Linked DNA regions of Metallumcola ferriviriculae. The protein of the gene in region 2 interacts with the protein of the main gene of each other region in a pairwise test. Links are inferred from orthologs where the notes say so. Each region holds a gene or a part of one and is shown on either strand. Other genes may lie near its edges. The genes, in order: ileS and MFMK1_RS12625.

Region 1 (8,812 bases), 670 kb from region 2 along the record:
AGTCACTTAGCATCATCCCCTACCTTGATAGTAACTTATACAAAACTGGATTTTTTATTATTTTGCCTGTAAAGCCATATTTTAAACAATTTTTTGGACAACAACTCAACCTAATCTTTTTTATATTTTATGCATAAAGGTACACAAAAAAAACTCCATCCAAAAGAGGACGGAGTTGCTAAAGTTTTGCCGAAGTTCCCTTATAAATTTTTTACAACCGTAGCGCAGCGTTTGCAAACAGTCGTGTGGTCGGGGTCCTGACCCACATAATCACTGAACTGCCAACAACGTTCGCACTTTTCGCCCGGCGCCTGTCCTGCCTGAATAGTTAAATCAGGAACTTCCTGGCTGGTAACTGCATCAGCCGGTGCCTTATCCAGTTGTAAGAGCCTTACATCGGAGACAATAAAAATTTCGGAAAGCCGATCACGGAGCGGCTCCAGGAATTCGTATAATTTGCCGCCGGCATAAAGATTTACCTGCGCATTCAACGAATGGCCAATAACTTTCTGTTGCCGGGCTTTTTCCAATACCTTGGCAACTTCTTCCCTAATACTGATAATCTTAGCCCATTTTTCTTCCAATTGGACGTCAAAATACTTTTCTTCGACTTGGGGCCATGCTGCCAGTTGAACACTAAACAAATCTTCTTCTTTTGGCAGATGCTGCCAGATTTCCTCACTGGTAAAAGCCAACACCGGTGCCAGAAGACGTACCAAAGTATCAATAATTTTGTAAATAGTGGTTTGTATCGCTCTTCGCATATCACTGTCCGGTTCTGAACAATATAACCTATCTTTGATAATATCGAGGTAAAATGAACTCATATCCACCACACAAAAATTGTGCACGGCATGATAAACCACATGAAACTCATAAGTTTCATAAGCATTAGTTACTTTAGCTACCAGCTTGTTAAGACGCATCAGTGCCCAACGGTCCAACTCCGACAGTTTATCATCGGATACCATATCTTTACTCGGGTCGAAGTCATAAAGATTACTTATGATAAATCGGGAGGTATTTCTGATTTTGCGGTATGCTTCTGTCATCTGCTTCATGATATTGGGTGATGCAGCCACATCCCGCTTGTAATCAGCAGAACTTACCCAAAGCCTCAAGATGTCGGCGCCCATTTTGTCGCTTACTTCCATGGGGTCAATACCATTCCCCAGCGATTTAGACATTTTTCTACCCTTCTCATCCACCAAAAAACCATGGGTTAAAACTGCCTTATATGGCGCCTTACCCCGAGTGGCTACTGCTGTTGATAAGGAAGAGTTAAACCAGCCCCGATGTTGGTCACTTCCTTCTAGATAAAGGTCAGCCGGCCATGCCAACTCAGGACGCTGCTCTAGTACCGCTGCATGGCTGGAACCAGAATCAAACCATACGTCCATAATGTCTGTTTCCTTATGGAATTCGCCGTGGCCGCATTTATCACACTTTAACCCTTCGGGTACCAATTCGTTGGCTTCCTTGGCAAACCAAATATTAGAACCGTGTTCGCGGAACAAATCCTGAACATGATTGATGGTCTCATCATTGATAATTTCCTTATTACATTTATCACAATAGAAAATAGGAATGGGCACGCCCCAAGTGCGTTGACGAGAAATACACCAATCACCGCGTTCTGCAACCATATTATGAATACGGTCTTTACCCCATGCAGGTATCCATTGTACCTGGTCAATTTCATCTAACGCATTTTGACGAAAACCGTCAATTGAGGCAAACCACTGTTCGGTTGCCCGAAATATGACCGGATGTTTGCAGCGCCAACAATGGGGATATTGGTGCTTGATAAAAGACAGGTTTAATAAAGCTCCTGCCTGATCCAACGCTTCAGTAACAGCCTTATTGCCTTCATCATATTTAAGTCCGCTGAATTGTCCGACTTCATCGGTAAATCGGCCATTATCATCAATTGGAGATAATATTTGCAGGTTATATGCTTTACCTACTTCATAATCCTCAAGACCATGGCCGGGAGCAGTGTGTACGCAGCCGGTCCCTTGTTCAAGGGTAACATGGTCACCGAGAATAACCAAGGAATCCCGTTCAAAGAGGGGATGTCGACATACGATTCGTTCCAGATCAGACCCCTGGAAATTGCCTACAACAGAATAATCTTCAATGCCGCACTGTTCCATCACCTGCTGAGACAATTCCTTGGCTACCAAAAGCTTTCCTTGGGGTGTTTCCAACAACACATATTCAAACTGTGGTTGAACAGCTATCGCCAAATTAGCAGGGATAGTCCAGGGCGTGGTCGTCCAGATAACTACAAAAGTATTATCTTCAGGGAGAACGTCTAGTCCGTCCTTAACCGCAAACTTAACAAAAATAGACGGAGATTTTTTGTCTTGATAGTCAATTTCTGCCTCTGCTAGTGCAGTCTGGCAATCTGCGCACCAGTAAACCGGTTTTAACCCTTTATAAATAAATCCTTTTTTGGCCATCTCGCCAAAAACACCAATTTGGGCCGCTTCAAATTCCGGAGCTAAAGTAATGTAAGGCCTGTCCCAGTCACCACGTATTCCTAAGCGCTTAAATTGTTCTTTTTGAATTTCAACAAATTTCAATGCATATTCCGTGCACTCATTCCTAAACTCTACAATGCTGGTCTTGTCCCTATCTAACCCTAAGTTCTTAATCGCCTGCTGCTCAATTGGCAGGCCGTGGGTATCCCATCCCGGAACATATGGTGCATCATAACCGGCCATAGAACGGTACTTTACCACCATATCCTTAAGGACCTTATTTAACGTATGACCCAAATGTATGTTGCCGTTCGCATAAGGGGGGCCATCATGAAGAATGAATTTGGGTTTTCCCTGTGATTGCTCCTGCACCTTCTGGTAGATATCTTCCCTTTCCCACATTGCCAGAACCTCTGGTTCACGCTGGGGTAATTTAGCCCGCATGGGGAAGTCGGTCTTAGGTAAATTTAGTGTCTCATTGTATTCCATTTTTCGTCACCTCTTCAGACTTTCGTTTGTTTTTTATTAAATAAATAAAACCCCTCATCCTTTAAGGACGAGAGGTAACCCGCGGTACCACCTTAATTACAGGTATTAGCTAACCTGTCTCTTACCATGCATTAACGGCGCACACCGAAAAACCCTACTTGTTAAATCTTTTCGGGGTTTTAGTTCAGGAGTGATATTGTCCAATGCATGTACCCGGCTTCCACCTTTCCGAGTTCGCTGCAAACAGAGGTATTTGACAACTAGTCTCCTTCATCACTTTTGTCTATAAAATTAGCTATTATTATACCGATAAGAAAAACATAAGTCAAATTCACTCAGTTAAACCACGTATATCTGCAGCAGACACACCCTTAATCTCCAAGGTTTTTGTTCTTCCCTTAAATCCAGCCACCAATTTAACGTTCTTCTTCGGTACAGAAAGCCTATTCGCGAAAAATTCCACACAGGCTTTATTCGCCTCACCGTCCACCGGCGGCGCAGTAAGTCTTAGCTTTAACATATCCTGGTAGACACCAGAAACTTCGTTCTTCGATGCTCTGGGCTGAACCCTAATCCTAAAGCGTACCACATCGTCAGTATGCTCAATATTAAGCACGGTCTATTCCTCCACACTAAGGCTTTGACCCGAGGCAGCTTCCTCCAACAGCTCAATTTGACTGAGCAGCGCCGCTTTGAATTGAGCTTTAAACACTTTGGTCTGCTGTATTAACCTTCGCTGCTCTTCATTTATTTTTGCCGTTTGTGCTTCTGCCGCTGATACAATTTTTTCTCCCTTAAATCTTGCCTCATTATAGAGCATTTCCGCTTCCTTTTCGGCATTTTTGCGCAATTCGTCGGCAGTTTCTTGAGCTAATACCAAAGTCTTATTAAGTGTCCCTTCAAGATCACGGTAATGAGAGAGACTCTCCTCCATTTCAGCAAATTCCTGTTTGAGTCTAAGGTTTTCCTTATATAGCTGCTCATAATCCTTAAGTACTTTATCCAAGAAGTTATCAACTTCCTCTTCATTATAACCGCGAATGGAGCGGCGGAATTCCTTTTCACCAATGTCCAATGGAGTAAGCATCGTGGTTCCCTCCCTTTTTCCCCTCTATTTTCGACAGTCAAACCCCCGATACCTGCTTATGGTATTCTGGTTCAACCTAAAATAACTAAATCCAGCGTTCCAGCACCAAGTGCTGGCGACCTTTCTTACTCTTTCCTTTTATTTCTTTCACCATTACCCTGCCTCTGTTGCGACAGGATATAAGATCCCCCACTTCAACATCCGCCGCTGAGTTAGTCTCAGGTTTCCAATTCAATCGCACTCGCTGCGCCTTGATTTCGCTACTCATTTTGCTGCGAGAAACTCCAAATCCCGCTGCCGCTACAGTATCTAGCCTCATAGATGCTACAGTCGCCGTGATAGTTTTACTTTTGGTCTCAGCAAATTCCAGATTATTAACGCTGCGAATTTCTGTAGTCACCGGCACCTGATGAATACTTGTCAAATTTATATCCGCGTACTGAGCAACCTCCCTATCCATCAATACTTGACACCCTTGTGACATCACAAGCAGGTCTCCCACCATTTCCCGCTTGATCCCCATGGATAATATCGCCCCTAAGAAATCCCGATGGCTGACGTGAATAAAACTAAAATTCCCTTCTATCCACAGGCAGACTATATTAGAAGATAGCTGCTCCTTAGCAATAAATTGAGGTGCTACCACCAGTCGCTTACGTTCTGCAGCAGCATAGCCCCCCAAAAAGTCAAAACTAATATCCGCAATATTTTTTAAAACCCCTACAGCCAACTCAGCGTGATAGGGGTCAAGAAAGTTTGAAATCTGCTCCTTATTTCGCTCAATAGCATTATCCACCAGGTCAAGTAAGCGTATCAATGTTTCGCGTGCTTCTCTATCGTTAATATGTGATAAAAGCTGTTGCCTGTCCAACATTCGTTTCAACACCTCAAACTTTTGTCATTTCTTAAAATAACCTTAGTAATAAATACCTAACAAAATATAGCACCATAATCGCAATAAACGGAGAAAAATCCACTGGCAAAGTACCTCTAGGCATGAGCCGCCTGAAGGGCGCTAAAATTGGTTCAGTAGTTTCGTTAATAAAACGGACTACCGGATGATAAGGATCGGGACGAATAAAAGAAAGAAACACCCTCGCTATTATCAGCCAGTACACCACTTCAAAAGCTATGTCAATAATTAATCTTAAATCAAAAGGCATTTGCTTCACTCCCCATTTAATTCGGCTGCTCGGTTCATGGCTGTGATGACAGCTTCAATCAGTGCCGCGCGCACACCATTTTTTTCCAACGAATACAATGCTGAAATGGTAGTACCGCCCGGTGAGGTCACTGCATCTTTCAACTGTGCCGGATGACTCCCGGTTTCTTTGACCATAGCGGCAGAGCCAATTACAGTCTGTGTGGCAAGTTGTAGGGCCATGTGCCTATCCAACCCGGCCAAGACACCGGCGTCCGCTAATGCTTCTATTATTAAATAAACATACGCAGGGCCGCTGCCACTTAATCCAGTTACCGCATTTAGATACTTTTCTTCAGTAATAACGACCTGTCCCACCGACGACAAAATAGTTTTGGCTTTGGCTGAGTGCTCTTCCGTTACGGTTTCGCCTGGTGCCATTGCGGAAATACCCTGGCCAATAAGGCACGGTGTATTTGGCATAACGCGAATAATAGGTTGTTTGTCGGGCAGCATTTCAGATAACTTATTAATTGTAATACCTGCCGCAATAGAAACCACCAACCGATGAGAAAAGATCTCCCGCAGAGGGCCTACTACCCGCTGCATCAATTGAGGTTTTACTGCTAGGATTACCAAGTCTGCTTGAGAAATTACCCACTTATTATCAGAGGAAACATTTACCCCGTAAACTTCCTGTAAATACTTCTGTCTAGCTTCATTTATTTCTCCAACAAACACATTTTGCTGGGAAATCAGATTACTTGTCACGATACCGCTGATAATGGCTTCCGCCATTTTACCGCCACCGATAAAACCGATGGAATAATCCACGAGCTAACCTCCTTATCCAGAAAAATTATTCATAAATGAAAAAATATTCTTTTCACTTGTTTCTTCATCAAAATGTCCACTGATATCTATATTCTGTGGCATAAACAAGAATATAGCTGCTGACAATTTTTGCATACTCCCTCCCAATGCATAGGTAGAACCGCTAAGGAAATCTACTATCCGCTGCGCCACTTCTTTATCGGTGCTTTCTAAATTCAATATTACCGGCCTACGGTTTTTCAAATTATTAGCAATATCTTGCACCTCGTCAAAAGTTCGCGGCTTAAGAAACACCATCTTCACTGGCTGCTGAGCACTTTGTAAGCTCACTACATTAGCTTTACGATTCCGCTTCATTTCCTGCCAATCCGAAGTGTGTTCTTCCGGTTCGCTGTCATAGTAGTCATCCACGTCATCCTTCTCAAAACCTATAAAGGACAAAACCTTGTCAAGTACTTTATTACCCATATGGCCCCCTCCTTATGTATCTGTACGACTGCCAAATATGGCACTACCAACACGTACCATGGTAGCTCCTTCCTCTATAGCTACCATGTAATCGTTACTCATTCCCATTGACAATATATCCATATCAACACCCGCAAGTTCTAGTTGGGAAATCTCTTCCTTGAGCTCGCTTAGGCGTCGAAATATCGGGCGCGCTGCTTCGGCATCATCATTATGGGGAGCCATAGTCATCAAGCCCCGCACATGTATCTGCTTAAACTTCTGAACCCGCCGTATAAAAGGCAATACTTCTTCAACCGCCATTCCATGTTTACTCTCTTCTTGAGCTACATTAACTTGAATTAACACGGAAATGCATAATTTTTGCGCAGCAGCCCTTTTCTCCAACTCCTTTGCCAAGGACATCCTGTCCAAAGAATGTATTAAGCAGACCTTGTCAATTATGTACTTCACCTTATTGGATTGCAGATGGCCTATCATGTGCCATGATACCGGCGTGGAAACCCGTTCATATTTTTCCCTGATTTCCTGCACCTTATTTTCTCCGAAATGCCTCATACCTAAGCCAACTGCCTCATTTATGGTTTCCACGGGCAGTGTCTTGGTAACGGCGATTAGTTCTACATCCTGAGAACGGCGGCCTGAACTGGTCACAGCCCAGGCAATATTTCCCTTTACGCCATTTAACGCTTCTTCCATTGATGACATACTCCGGCCTCCTACATTAAAGGTTCTCTACAATGAAAATATTTCCTGCTATTTCTTCTGCAGGATTTTTCCCGCATTTGAAGCTACGCGCATATTGGGTTGAAGACCTTTGACTGCAACCTGTTCATTTAATCGTCCAATCACTTCTACCGGGACCCATTGTAAGTTTCCGTCCCTTGCTTGAAAAACGCCGGTCTTGCCACCCTTAATAACTAAAGCCGCTTCCGGCAGAATGATACCGGTATATTTCCTTCCTTGAACTATTACATTCAAACGAGTTTTACCGTCAGCAACACCGGCAGGAGCTTCCAACAGAGCAAGTCGGCGCCCATTGCTATTTTCCAAGCGCTTTATCACCGCACTTTGCACTAAGCCCGTACCTTTAACGGCTAAACTATCCCCTACCTTTAGTGTTGGGTAAAATCCCGATGTTAATTCAATAGCCAAAAACACGGGGCGCAGGTTATTTACAACCCTGGCAATTACCTCACCGCGGCTTACTCTATCGTTATCTCTTGTTCCTGCAGTACGCAGTGTCATTAATTTTTCTAAGTCCATCTGATTTATTAGTTTGGTGTTTGCAGGGACGGCGGATATATCGGTAGAAAGGTTTATAACACCAGCGATGGGCGTTTTCACTGTAAAAACTTTGCTCATACCATTGACATCAAAACCTGCCGCCTGTACTTCAGCTACTGCTGTTCCAACCGGTATCCGCATCCCGTCCTTGACCAAGTAATTAACTTGTCCCGATGCAGGGCTGGGAAGGTTTTCTCCTTCGGCAAATACCAGTGCCTCCACTTGAATACTTTCTTCCAGCGCTCCATTTTGCACGGGTTTCAGGTCAATCATATAACGCTCAACTATTTCTGTGGCATGAAACAGAGTGAATACCGCTATAACAATAAAAATCACTGCCCAAGCGAATTTTCTTCTGCGCTTTTGTTCTTGGTTTCTTTTTCCTCTTTTCATCTATGTCTCTCCCGGTTTTTATAAGTGTGTATTTTCTCTTTGCTTGACTCTCTACAACACATTAGCGGCAATACCAAAGTAAAATTATCTTTCACGCATGATCATAGCTGCCATGCGTCCCGTTTTTCCTTTATCCCGTCGATAAGAAAAGAATAATTCTTCCCGGCAGGAAGTACATAATCCCGTAATGTAAATATTATCCTTTGATAGGCCAACTTCCTGCAAAACTTTGCTATTGGCAGACCACAAGTTGAGCAGAGAATGCTCCTCGTCCTCGGTCTTAAAGATATCATCAACTTCGGAAAATGCCCTATGAAAAGCTTTCACCACCGGTTGGTCAACCTGATAACAACACGGTCCGATGGAGGGTCCGATAATTGCTCTTATATTCTTTAACTGGCAATTGTATGCTTGCCGCATCCGATTGACTGCCGCCGCGGCAATCTTTAGCACCGTACCTTTCCAACCCGCATGGACTACGCCCACAATGCCATTAGTCTCATCCAGCAGAAAGATTGGGACACAATCAGCATAAAATGTAACAAGGGGTAGCCCAACTTCCCGAGTCAACATACCGTCGGTATCCGTTAACGCGTAACTGTAGTCATCACTGCCTTGGCCGGCGTG
Region 2 (8,221 bases):
TGAGATTGGTATTTCCTGCCCACAAAAAAGGCTTCCAAGTATTCAAGCAGTTCACAATGCTGCAGCAGCCTCAGCCCAAGCGACTTCTTATTAATCTGCTTATGATCTATCAGGATAGCTCCGGTAGCACCGGCGACTTGATCATTAAGAAACATCGCATGAACAGTTTCCAGCACCACATTAGGGCCGATCTGAGCATCGGAATCCAAATTGATGATGATTTCGCTGTTACCCAAAAAAACACCGGAGTTGAGCGCTTTTGCTTTTCCTGCCTCCTCGATCCTCACCCAGCGCAGGCAGAGACCACCATGTGCGTTGGAAAACCGGTTAAAAACGCGAAAACTATCGTCACTGCTGCCATTATCTATCAAAAACACCTCGATTCGCTCACGAGGGTAATTTTGTGCAAAAATTGATGTCAGGCAGGCATGCAGTGTTCCTTCAGAATTATGCACCGGCACTACTATCGACACCCGGGGATAGTAACTAATGCTCAAATCTTTATCCTCACGCTGCTCCTTTCTCAACATGCGCCAGGAAAAAATAATATGTTTGGCGGCTATCACCCCATCCAGCATCATGGGAATGAGCAGCCAAATACCCCAAAAAATGATGAAATTCCATAAAAATTCTTTAGTCATTGGTAACCCTAATTTCCTTGTTTATTTAAAAAGAACATTGTCCTTTTGGTAAAGAAAAACCAATACAGCATCAGCATCAACAAGAAAAATACACCCCGGCCTAAAATGGTATGGGCAATAAAGATGGCATTCCTACCCCAGTAATAAACAGCCGCTATTATCAGCTCTACCCGAACAATGTTGATGATAAAAATTAAAGCGCTGCCCACAACCAGAGCATATACCTTCTTCTGCCTGCGGAGCACCGGATAAAAAACTGCCAATCCCAGATAAACGCTGATTTCCAACAGCCCCGAACACTCAGTACCCACTTCAAGCGAAGTATAGCCGCTGATTTGCGTGCCGGTCATCAGGATAGTACCCGCCGCTTGAAAAGGTACCACAGGAATACCCAACATCTGATTGATACTGGTCAAGATACCAATCGCCAATTGACTGAGGCGGTATTCCACCGTGGTGTTTTGCAACATAAAAGCCATAATCAGCGCCAAACCTACTGAACCCCAGATAAAGTAAAACACCCTTATCCTATAGATATAAAAGAAAAGCAGTATAGCCAGCCAGACAACGATTATGGGCAAGAAAAGAGTTAATTTTTCCATGAAACCGGCTTCTTTTTCTGAATAGTGATTATCCCACCTGCGACAGCTACCACCACAAACACCAGTAACAAGAAATATCCCAGCGCCGGAACAGGTGTTATCTGAATATCGCGTATTTCACCGCCGGCGCCCCGGTTGGGTATAATGTCAAAGTCGTGCTTATATAAGTAAAAATCGTCAAAATTGGGGTCCAGTACCCATTCATCATTTTGCTTGGGAACATCATTTTTAATAAAGGACGTCATGGCATAAAAGCGAATAGGCTGGTTAGCTATGATACCCAGTTCATCAAAAGGAAAATAAAATTCAAACTGTAGGCCTTTCCCCTTCTCACCCCAGTTGCCGATATCTTTCCAAAGCGGTGCATCGCTGAGCGGCTCATTTCGGTAAAGGCGCACCCTCACCTTGCCGGAGTTGGGGTTATACTGAAAATAACCTACTTTGTCCGCATCGTCCATATAGCTACCATTATTATTAATATCAAAGATAATCTTGCCGGACATCTTTAGATTCTGGTCCTGCTTTACCGTGGAAGGATATCGCTTAAAGCTAAAGTAAAGCTTCGACTCCCCGTCATTGGTGCCCCAATATACACGCCTGGTATCCCCGGCAGTATAGGACATCTGGGAAACATTGCGCACATCGCCCTCAGGGTCGTCCACATGAGGCATATTAAGCCAATCATCAAATTCCCCGTCCAGGTTGATAGCATCCGCGGCCAGGGCAGACTGAGGAACCAGCACCAGTACCATCAACAGCAACAACACTGTCAGCCCGGTGGTACGTTTCACAGCCTTAACCAAAAAAGGAATCCGCCTGCCTGATAAAAGCATCGCCAAGAGCATCACACCCAGCAGCGACATCAGTCCCCCGGCCTTAGTTGCCTGCGGCCAATGGTTAATAATCTCCATCCGGTAATCCCCTGCCTTCCCCTTAAATTCAATCAAGTTATGCAGCCTGCCAACTTCAACATCCGCCGGGCTGTTAGATTTAATTTCCATGCTGTCCAGATATGCCATCGGAATGACCATCCAGTCGTTGCTCAATTCAGCGGGCAAATTAAAACTCAAATGCACCCCGCCGCTGTTCGGCTCAAAGATATCCAGCGGTACAATGTCCCGCACCACCGTGCGCCCCGGTTCCGCATGCAATATGCTGCCCAGCATATTCAGCACTTCCGGGTCCTCAGTAAGAAAGGCATAGTAGGGCAGGTTTAACCCCATAAAATAGATGTTGGTATCTTGATACATTTTATATCCTTCTATTGGCCGCTGTTGGTTATAATAGGTTACCAGGGATGATACCTTATCCATCCCCTCCAACACAAAGGTCTTCCACGGTAAGTGCTCCGGCGGCAGGCTGCGCAATCTTACCGCTCTGTCACTAACACTGATCAACGGCTGCTCACGCATAATTACCGGCTCGGCCACCACACCCAAAAAAGAAGTTCGTTTAGAAAATACATCTTTCGGTGCACCGGTCAAATCTACTAACACTCTACCGCCACTGTTGGCATAATCAAGTATCAGCTCCTCGGCAGCTTTTTTTGATAACCAGTCAAAACCCGACAGCAGCAAGGTTTTATACTGCTTTAGCTCCGCCAAACTATATTTATCCACCTCAGCAAAAGCGCCGAGCTTAATCTGCGGAAATATCATCGCCAGATTAGGTGCAAACCGCCCAATGCCAAGAATCTGATAATCAGCAGACACTAGATATGGCGTCCCATCTTTGACATAGCCAGACAACCCATCAAATTCCTCCACGAAGCGAAAACCAAAATCTGCTGCTTTCGCCCGAAAAAGATCCCGGTCTGTCAATAATTCTTCCTTTACAATCAAGCTGGTAGCACCCATTTCAATCAAACGATCAAAAAGATAGTCATACCAACCGTGCTGCAGCGCAGTATTTAATAAGACGATATTTTGCCCGGTCTCAGCTCCCTGCCAAGCCCAGCCAAATATCTGCCCCCGCTGATGTTTTTCCGATATCAGGTACGAAGGCATTGACCCTTCCCCGCTTAGGTCAAGCATGGCCACCTTGAAGCCGGCATTCGCATCCACCGCCGCTGTCAACGCCCGGTCTAGGCTGCTAGGAATACTTTCTCTCGCAGTGATTAACCTGGTGGACATGTAGCCATCAGCAAATAAGAGCATCACAACAAGGATGGGAATGAGCGCCCGCTTCAGCTGTCTCCTATCGATAAGGCTGCTTATATCCGGCACTTCCACAATACCTAGCAGTAATAAGGCAATTCCCGCCGATGTTGCCCGATCAGGCCACAGCAAATGATGAAACGGCAGTTGGTTATATATTGGCCGAAAATAAGTGGTAGAAGCGGCAAAAACCAATAACCCCAGCACCAGGGCTGCCTTTTGATAAACTTTTTTCCTGGACCACTGAAACAACGCAGCAAGGGCTAAAACAAAATAACTGATGCCAAAGTAAAAGGCATCGTAATTATGTAAACGCTCCCAAGGATTTAGCCGAACCACCGGGGAAAAGTACCGCATGGTGTCAGTGGCGGCCTCGGCATTTACCCCGGTAATACCACCAACTAAGCTAGGTACAAGCCACCAGCAAGTCAGTAAAATACCGACAACAAAGACACCAACCGTGCGTATGAAATCCTTAAAGGATGTACCACCAAACAGCATAATAAGAAATAAATATAAGGTAAGAGTAATCAGGAATAAAGCACCCATCATCGCGTGGGACAGAATAATAAGGCTGACCGTAGCAGCCAATGCAACTATCTTTATGCCCCTTTTTTCAGAGTTTTGGATAGCAAGAACGAGATATATTAAGAGAGGCAAAAACATGAGAGCCAACATACGCGGAACATTACCTTCAGAAAAACCTACCCGCAGGTTTTCAGGTACCACCACCCAAATCAGAGCTAGTGCAACTGAATGAACCAGCGTCAACCTGTTACGAAAAAGCAGCCAGCTGCCGCTGCCCACAAAACTAACGATAAACAAAAATAAATTCACCGCCCTGACCATATCCCCGGTAAAAAATCTTACCAGCGCAAGCACATAATAAGGAAGCGGCGCCCAGTAACGAAACGGATCAATACCGTTATACCAATCTGCCAAATAACGCGGAAACCAATCACCCTGCATGATAGCTTGGTATAAATACTCCGCCTTAAATACGTGCCCCATAGAGTCTGAGCCCCACGGCAGCTGAGCCTTGGTGAATAATACCGGATAATATATCAGGAGATTAACGCAAAATATAACTAATAAAGCCCAAAATACCCGCCAAACAGTTTTTCCTTCTTCTACAGCCGCAGACTCCAGATTATCACCCTGCTGCGTATCTTCTTCCTCATCTTCCATTTTTTCTTCATCAGTAGCAGCTGCCTCTTGTGCCGCATCCTCAAGTACATCTTCGCCGGATACTACTACTGCTGCGCTTCCCGCCGGCTCCGTATCCACCGGGCCCTGATGCTGTTGGTAAAATTCATCAGGCAATGCACCACCGATGAAGCCCGCATCTTCTTGGAGTCCCGTTACCACAAAGCCTCGGGTGGGGGATTCGCTGATGGCTAATTCCATCAGAACAAAACCGTGCTCAGCAAGCTTCCCCTTGATACCTTGAGAAAAATACAAGCCAAGATTCTCTGTGGAAGGGCTAAACCGGTCAAATGGCTTTAATAAATTGAGGGTTTTTCCTTCATAATAGGAAAGATACTTCCTGACCACAGATTCTACTTCTGTAAATCCAGTTCCCAGGTCAGTACCATTAAAACTCTCACTGGCAATTTTCGCACTGATTTCCCATATGTGAGTATGCGGTTGTCCTTTTTTGCCGTCAATCACTATCCAATGTTCCGCAGATAGGAAAAACGATATATTAAGGTACATCTGCATTATAATTACCCCTGACTGATCTCATTTAGCTAGTACTGGTTATATAAGTTAATTCGACATTTCCCGATAAATTCCTTGTTAAATTGTGACAAAATGGGGTCAGGCACCAGGGGGGTGTCTCAAGGCACCAGGGGGGTGTCTCAAAAAAAATAAGTGACACCCTTTTGGTGTCAGGCACCGGGGGGTGTCACTTATTTTAGACACCCTTTTGGTGTCAGGCACCGGGGGGTGTCACTTATTTTAAGTTATTCCATTTCGGATATTATCTTAATTCCCGCACTAGCGCCGATGCGGGTGGCGCCGGCGTTAATCATGGTCGTTGCATCCTGATAGGTACGCACGCCGCCGGATGCTTTTACGCCCATTTCTGGTCCCACGGTATCACGCATCAGCTTGATATCTGCTTCGGTGGCGCCACCGGTGCCAAAACCGGTACTGGTCTTAACAAAGTCTGCGCCGGCCTGTTTGGCGGCTTTGCAGGCAGCCACTTTTTCTTCATCGGTTAAGTAACAAGTTTCGATAATTACTTTGACAAGAACATCGGCCCCTGCTGCCTTAACTACCGCTTTAATTTCCTGCTCCACCAGCTCAACCATGCCGCTTTTTAGCGCGCCGACATTTATCACCATATCTACTTCTGCCGCACCGTCTGTCACCGCCTGTTTCGCTTCGAATGCTTTGGCCTGCCAGGTAGTCGCTCCCAGTGGAAAGCCAATTACCGTACAGACATCGACATCACTTTCTGCCAACTCTAGTGACGCTAATTTCACATATGAGGGGTTAATACACACAGAAGCGAAGTTATTACCCGCCGCTTCTTGACATAATTTCTTAACTGCATCTGCTGCTGCTTCAGCTTTTAATAAGGTATGGTCAATCATTTTTGCCATCTCATTTTTTGTCATCATTTACCCCCCCTTCTTATGTAACATCCTGCCAATTATTGGCAGGATGTCTATGGTATGATATACTTTTAAGTTAAGGGTGTCCTCAACTGATGTTAAAGAAGTGCTGCCTACAGTTCTTTAATTTTGGGGATGCCCTTACTGCTTACTTGCAAATACTAAATCAGGATTGATATAGTCTGCTGCATTATCAGGTGTAATTAAAGAAGTACCTGCATCTACGAATTCAGGATATTCCTCTCCGTCTAATACTCCCAGTGCAGTTTCTACAGCCACTTCACCCAAGTAACCGGGGTCATTTAAGACAGTACCATGATAGTTGCCGGTCTCCATTTTTTGGATAGCTTCCATCAAACCATCAACACCGATAATTTTAACATCACCAAGCATATCATTCTGCTCAAGAACCTGGTACGCACCTAAAGCCATGTCGTCATTATGAGCATAAACTAAGTTTACATCAGGATTCGCTTGCAGTAAATCCTGGAATGCAGTCACTGCGTTAGCACGAACGTAATCAGCGTAAGGACTTTGAACAATTTCAACACCGGCTTCCTGCTCAAGCGGCTCATGGAAACCGTCACGACGATCCATCATAACCTGACCACCGGCAGCGCCTTGGATTTCAATAACCTTACCTTCAGCTGCGCCTACGCCGCCTAACAAATCAACGGCCAGCTCACCAGCTAATTTACCCATAGCTTTATTGTCACGGCCCACGAAAGTAGCTACTTCACCTTGTGCCGGACGGTCAACTGCAATTACCGGAATGCCTGCTTCCTCCGCAGCCTTGATTGCCGGAGCAACACCTGAGGGGTTAACTGCATTTAACAACAGGATGTCGATCCCACGGGTAATCAAGTCCTGCACGTCCTTGTTCTGTTTTGCGATATCATTTTGCGCGTCTACATATACCAGCTTGGCACCCATTTCATCAGCCTTTGCTTCTGCAGCTTCCATCAATGCTACATAGAAAGGAGAATCCAAAGTTACCTGGGAAAAACCAATAACAAGCTGTTCCTCTGCGCCATTGTCTGCAACATCTCCTTCAGGTGCCTTGTCACCAGAGCAACCCGCCACTAACGTCATTGCTAGTAAAGTTACCATCAGTAGAATAATCAATTTCTTATTAAACATTATCACTGACCTCCCAATTTTTCTTTTTCCATGCTAAATTTAAGACACTTTTATTTCAGCTTTCCTGGCACGCACCACCTCCATACACTAGTCTCTATTTGCAACAAACTGATTTAATATCAGGGCCGCTACAATAATCAGACCCATAAAAATCATCTGATAATATGAAGATAAACCTAATAAGTTAAAAATATTAGTAATGATGGCCATCAACCAGACCCCGCCGAAAGTACCCAGCACACCGCCGCTGCCGCCAAATAAATTAGTTCCGCCGAGAACAACTGCTGCAATTGCATCCAGTTCCAGCCCCTTTGCTGCGGTAGGCTGTCCAACTGTCAGCCATGAAGCCAATACCACACCGGCCAATGCTGACAGCATCCCGGAAATGGCAAAGACAATAATAATATTTCTTTCCACCCTAATACCCGACAGCCTGGCTGACTCCGCATTTCCGCCGATAGCATAAAGACTTCTGCCAAACGTTGTGTACGTCAGTACCAATACGGCAATCAAAGTAATCAACAACCACAGCAGCCCACTGACTGGAAAGGGCCCAATAAACCCAGCGCCCAGCCAATTAAACGCCGCCGGCAAATTGAAAACCGGCCTGCCATCGGTGACTAACAGCGCCAAACCTCTGGCCGCAACCATCATGGCCAGCGTCACGATAAATGCCGGCACCTTGGCTTTTGTGGTAAGAAAACCATTGATAGAACCCAGGGCCATGCCCGCCAATAAGGCGACGCCAATGGAGATAACCAAACCATGTCCCCCGGCAAGCAGAACAGCCGCTATCATCCCCGCAAATGCCACAACAGAGCCCACGCCCAGATCAATGCCGGCGACAATAATTACAAAAGTCATACCGATACTGACTATACCGATTACCGAAGACTGCTGCAGCAGGTTTAAAAAGTTTTGCACCGTTAGGAATTTAGGCGATAATGATGCTGCTAGTGCGACAAACAAAAGTATCAATATTAATAGATTATAGCGTTTGAATACATCCCAGAATTTACTGCTTTGTTTTACCTCAGATTGTTTACTGTCAACTGCTG

What was found.
Region 1: the proteins of MFMK1_RS12625 (region 2) and ileS interact in binary tests that used the Escherichia coli proteins (3 or more experiments, as listed by UniProt). The link is inferred for Metallumcola ferriviriculae from one-to-one orthologs.

Annotation. Positions count from the first base shown.
Region 1 is NZ_CP121694.1:1,858,937-1,867,748, reverse strand. What follows is about bases 1-3,351. They hold ileS (isoleucine--tRNA ligase), read right to left. Parts: upstream 2,976-3,351; coding sequence 201-2,975; downstream 1-200. Other genes in these bases: MFMK1_RS09365 (DUF167 domain-containing protein), read right to left, coding at 3,307-3,351; gcvT (glycine cleavage system aminomethyltransferase GcvT), read right to left, coding at 1-6. Outside these bases: more of MFMK1_RS09365, read right to left, coding at 3,352-3,591; MFMK1_RS09360 (DivIVA domain-containing protein), read right to left, coding at 3,595-4,062; MFMK1_RS09355 (photosystem II electron transport protein, Sll1252 family), read right to left, coding at 4,148-4,936; MFMK1_RS09350 (YggT family protein), read right to left, coding at 4,968-5,225; proC (pyrroline-5-carboxylate reductase), read right to left, coding at 5,231-6,001; MFMK1_RS09340 (cell division protein SepF), read right to left, coding at 6,050-6,505; MFMK1_RS09335 (YggS family pyridoxal phosphate-dependent enzyme), read right to left, coding at 6,518-7,213; MFMK1_RS09330 (biotin/lipoyl attachment domain-containing protein), read right to left, coding at 7,262-8,185; peptidoglycan editing factor PgeF, read right to left, coding at 8,270-8,812. UniProt on the Escherichia coli protein: Catalyzes the attachment of isoleucine to tRNA(Ile). As IleRS can inadvertently accommodate and process structurally similar amino acids such as valine, to avoid such errors it has two additional distinct tRNA(Ile)-dependent editing activities.
Region 2 is NZ_CP121694.1:2,533,555-2,541,775, forward strand. The notes cover bases 5,165-7,924. They hold MFMK1_RS12625 (substrate-binding domain-containing protein), read right to left. Parts: upstream 7,164-7,924; coding sequence 6,165-7,163; downstream 5,165-6,164. Other genes in these bases: deoC (deoxyribose-phosphate aldolase), read right to left, coding at 5,367-6,026; MFMK1_RS12630 (ABC transporter permease), read right to left, coding at 7,251-7,924. In the rest of the region: MFMK1_RS12605 (TIGR03111 family XrtG-associated glycosyltransferase), read right to left, coding at 1-641; exosortase family protein XrtG, read right to left, coding at 650-1,243; MFMK1_RS12615 (6-pyruvoyl-tetrahydropterin synthase-related protein), read right to left, coding at 1,231-5,121; more of MFMK1_RS12630, read right to left, coding at 7,925-8,221; MFMK1_RS12635 (sugar ABC transporter ATP-binding protein), read right to left, coding at 8,212-8,221. UniProt on the Escherichia coli protein: Part of the ABC transporter complex RbsABC involved in ribose import. Binds ribose. Also serves as the primary chemoreceptor for chemotaxis.